2 regions of the Citrobacter sp. Marseille-Q6884 genome follow, and region 2 is predicted to be linked to the other one. Evidence: predicted binding sites of a transcription regulator. Region 2 holds the regulator's gene; the other holds the start of a gene.
The links. The regulator Fur, encoded in region 2, represses iron uptake genes when iron is present. The targets are predictions, from matches to a motif close to ATAATAATGAGAACNACTATCAA.
Positions count from the first base shown of each region.

Region 1: sufA (Fe-S cluster assembly scaffold SufA) is a predicted target of Fur. The motif match lies at 967-989, and genes of this name have one in related genera.

Region 1 is NZ_CAMDRE010000002.1:1,619,146-1,621,547, reverse strand. It holds gene N7268_RS22805 (LysR family transcriptional regulator) at 1-353, shown strand, start outside; gene sufA (Fe-S cluster assembly scaffold SufA) at 1,029-1,397, shown strand; gene sufB (Fe-S cluster assembly protein SufB) at 1,406-2,402, shown strand, end outside.
Region 2 is NZ_CAMDRE010000001.1:2,565,670-2,568,071, reverse strand. It holds gene ybfE (LexA regulated protein) at 1-71, shown strand, start outside; gene fldA (flavodoxin FldA) at 227-757, shown strand; gene N7268_RS12075 (ryhB-regulated fur leader peptide) at 968-1,054, shown strand; gene fur (ferric iron uptake transcriptional regulator) at 1,047-1,493, shown strand; gene chiQ (ChiQ/YbfN family lipoprotein) at 1,597-1,929, opposite strand; gene chiP (chitoporin ChiP) at 1,979-2,402, opposite strand, start outside.

The sequences.
Region 1 (2,402 bases), on a different contig from region 2:
CCCCAACTACGGTCGATGATCTCGCACAGCACAACTGCCTTTACTACAGCGGATTTGCCGGAAAATCCTGGCATTTTCTGGATGCACAAGGGCAGGCTGTCACTGTGGCGATAAAAGGGAATTTAAGCGCCGGAATCTCCTCGCTGTTATGTGAATCTGCGCTGGCAGGGATGGGCATTGCGCTGGTGCCCGAACAGGAGGCGCGAGAAGGTCTGGCGCAAGGAAGGTTGATTCGTTTGCTGCCACAGCTGCAGCCTAAAACGCTACCGATTTATGGTTTGTACCTCTCTCGTGAACATCAACCAGCCGGGTTGCGCCTGTTGTTAGATGCCCTCAATGAGATCCAGGTCTAAAGAAAAGTACTGCGGCGGTTGTAAAACGGACAAACCGCAAGTTGTGTTAAAAAACCCGGGGCGGGGTATGAGATTCTTCTTATCGCCCCTTCAAGAGCTAAGCCATTGTGAGTGCCGGAGATAAGCGCCGGATGGGGCCGGAACCCTTAAGGCGACTAACAAGCCGCCTTAAGGGTTTTTTGTTGCTTAAAATATGTCTTATCATCTTTCTCTTTCTGTTCGTCATTCCCTTTTCCGCAGTGATCTAAATAGAATAAATAGCGCCGTTGAATTTACTTTTCGAGGCCGAGTGTGTTTATTAATTATAGAAAATTCAAGGCCATATGCTGCGTTTGAAAATTAAACAACATCACTCTTCTTTTATTCTGGGAATTTGCCTTAAGGTTCATTGCACGCTTACCCCTCTGAACGCTTTCTATTGCAGAAATAGTCATTTTCTATACATCTTTTGATTGTTGACCTGTCTCGCCGATTAGCCTTTCTTAATTCATTATTAATCAATGCATTGCATAATTTAATCCATCCCTGTTAACCCTCACAGTAGGGTCTATGCTTAATAAAAGTAGCCAAAAAGGGCGGTTAACCAGAATGCCCCTGCTGTTGAGGGGTTGAAGTGATAATCATTATCACTAACATGGTGTTATAGCTTGAAGGCTAATGACGCGAGGTGACCCTATGGAATTGCATTCAGGAACATTTAATCCGGACGATTTTACATGGCGTGGGCTGACGTTAACCCCCGCGGCAGCCGCGCATATCCGCGAGCTGGTGGCGAAGCAGCCCACGATGTTAGGCGTGCGGCTAGGCGTGAAACAAACGGGATGTGCGGGATTCGGCTATGTGCTGGATACCGTCAGCCAACCGGAAAAAGACGACCTACTGTTTGAAACGGATGGCGCCCGACTCTATGTGCCATTACAGGCGATGCCGTTTATCGACGGGACAGAAGTCGATTTCGTGCGCGAAGGATTAAATCAGCTTTTTAAATTTCATAACCCTAAAGCCCAGAACGAATGCGGCTGTGGCGAAAGTTTTGGGGTATAGGCGGTACTATGTCTCGTAATACTGAAGCAACTGACGATGTCAACACCTGGGCGGGCGGACACCTGAATTACAAAGAGGGGTTCTTCACCCAACTGAAAACCGACGAACTGGCGAAAGGGATCAATGAAGATGTCGTCCGTGCGATTTCGGCGAAACGCAATGAACCGGATTGGATGCTGGAATTTCGTCTGAACGCGTTCAGGTCGTGGCTGACGATGGAAGAGCCGCACTGGTTAAAAGCGCATTACGATAAACTGAATTATCAGGATTACAGCTATTACTCTGCGCCTTCCTGTGGCAACTGTGACGAAACCTGTGCCTCTGAGCCGGGGGCGGTGCAGCAAACGGGCGCTAACGCGTTTTTAAGTAAAGAGGTTGAAGACGCGTTCGAACAACTCGGCGTACCGGTGCGCGAGGGTAAAGAGGTGGCGGTAGACGCCATATTTGACTCGGTATCCGTCGCCACCACCTATCGCGATAAGCTGGCAGAACAGGGCATTATTTTTTGCTCGTTCGGTGAGGCCATTCACGATCATCCTGAGCTGGTGAAGCAATATCTTGGCACGGTGGTTCCGGGTAACGACAATTTCTTTGCCGCGCTGAATGCGGCCGTGGCGTCAGACGGTACGTTTATTTATGTACCGAAAGGCGTGCGCTGCCCGATGGAGCTTTCCACCTATTTTCGAATCAATGCCGAGAAGACCGGGCAGTTCGAACGCACTATTCTGGTGGCGGATGAGGGCAGCTACGTCAGCTATATCGAAGGCTGTTCCGCTCCCGTACGTGACAGCTATCAGCTGCATGCGGCAGTGGTAGAGGTGATCATCCACAAAGATGCCGAAGTGAAATACTCGACGGTGCAAAACTGGTTCCCGGGGGATGGCAACACCGGTGGTATTCTGAACTTCGTCACCAAACGCGCCTTGTGTGAAGGTGAGAACAGCAAGATGTCCTGGACGCAGTCGGAAACCGGCTCGGCCATCACCTGGAAATACCCGAGCTGCA
Region 2 (2,402 bases):
ACATGAGTCGCAGTGAACTCATCGAAGAGATGCTGATGAACCAACTCAGCACATTGCGTGGTCAGGCATAGTCTGAATTTCTGCTTAAAATCATAAATCATGTAGCACAGTGTGCAGTCCGGCGTGTTTGCTGTTTCCGCATGCCAGCCTGTTCTGCTATGATTGCCCGTATCCGTGGGCATTGCGCCACCACCATTTCAATAAGTTTCAAGAGGTTATTTTACTCATGGCAATCACTGGCATCTTTTTCGGCAGCGACACCGGTAATACCGAAAACATCGCAAAAATGATTCAAAAACAGCTTGGTAAAGACGTTGCCGATGTACATGACATTGCAAAAAGCAGCAAAGAAGACCTGGAAGGGTATGACATTCTGCTGCTCGGCATCCCAACCTGGTACTACGGTGAAGCGCAGTGTGACTGGGATGACTTCTTCCCGACTCTCGAAGACATTGATTTCAACGGTAAGCTGGTTGCGCTGTTTGGCTGCGGCGACCAGGAAGACTACGCAGAATATTTCTGCGATGCGTTAGGCACTATTCGCGACATTATTGAACCGCGCGGCGCAACCATCGTCGGTCACTGGCCAACGGCGGGTTATCACTTTGAAGCGTCCAAAGGTTTGGCGGATGACGACCACTTTGTTGGTCTGGCTATCGACGAAGATCGCCAGCCTGAACTGACTGCAGAACGCGTCGAAAAATGGGTTAAACAGATTTCTGCTGAACTGCATCTCGACGAAATCCTGAACGCCTGATTTGATGCGGCGCAGAAACTCATCTGCGCCGCATCAATAGATAAAACCAATCAAAATAATTGCTACAAATTTGTAACTTTTTCGCCTGACCCTGTACAATGGCTGGATGCCAATGGGGTATTGCACAGTGTGTTTGTAGGCGATACCACGTTTTGATTAACAATATTTGCCAGAGACTTGCAGTTTTCATTTAGGCATGGCAGTTCTATAATGATACGCATTATCTCAAGTGCAATTTCTGTCACTTCTTTTAATGAAGTGAACCGTTTAGCTACAGGACAGATTCCGCATGACTGACAACAATACCGCATTAAAGAAGGCTGGCCTGAAAGTAACGCTTCCTCGTTTAAAAATTCTGGAAGTTCTTCAGGAACCGGATAACCATCACGTCAGTGCGGAAGACTTATACAAACGCCTGATCGATATGGGTGAAGAAATTGGTCTGGCGACCGTGTACCGTGTGCTGAACCAATTTGATGATGCCGGTATCGTGACCCGCCATAATTTTGAAGGTGGTAAATCCGTCTTCGAACTGACTCAGCAACATCATCACGATCACCTGATCTGCCTCGACTGTGGCAAAGTGGTCGAATTCAGTGATGATTCTATCGAAGCGCGCCAGCGTGAAATCGCAGCGAAACATGGTATTCGCTTAACCAACCATAGCCTCTATCTTTACGGACACTGTGCTGAAGGTGATTGCCGCGAAGATGAGCATGCGCACGACGCAAAATAATGTGATGTATTCAGAAAGGCCAACCCTCCGGTTGGCTTTTTTTATGCGCATAAAAAAAGACCCGCTGTCACACGAGTCTTTTTAAGCGATCAATCGACGAGCCTTATTGAGCCGCGTTCTTGCTGCGAATTTCCTGCCAGACTTTGTCACAGTCAGCCGTGACAGCCTGATCGTTGCCCGTACGCGTCGCCTGAATACACTGCTGGTAATCCAGTACGCGGACACTTTCTTCGTTAGCAAATTGCTGGTGCTGCTTTTCTTTCTTCAGCACGTTCAACACACTCTGACAGGCCTCGATTTTCTCCGGCGAACCCTGTGCGGTATTAATACAGGCACTGTAGGCTTCTTTAAGACGGCTATCTTCTTTCGGCGCCGTGGATTGCGCACACGCCACAAGACCTGATGCCATCACGGCGATGAGTAGCAGTTTTTTCATTGAACAGTCCTCAACGATGCGGCAGGCACCCGGCCTGCCGCGATTGGCATTAGAAGATAGTGAACGGCGCGATAACGATGAACTTCACGTCACGCTCATCCTGGAAGATGTTGCCGTAACCACCGCCCCAGCTCGGAATATCTGAATGGTTGTCGTACTGTGTGAAGTGCAGTTTAAACATAGTGCCCTTCGCACGACCGTCCTGCAGGGTGTAGACCGCATCCAGGCTGTAAGAGGACTCTTCGATGGTACGGTTTTTGTCGTAATAGGCGTCCGGGTTGAGCTGCCAGGTCGATGGCTTAGCATCCCATGCGTAAACGTAAGAAGCACCCACTGCCCAGCCAGGCAGGTTCCAGTTCTTCAGGTCATACATTGCGCCGAAGAAGACCGCTTTTTCACCGTTGGCGTTGAAGTCAGAACGGTTATCCCACCACACGTCCAGACGACCGTTTGAAGACGCATACGTCGGCGTC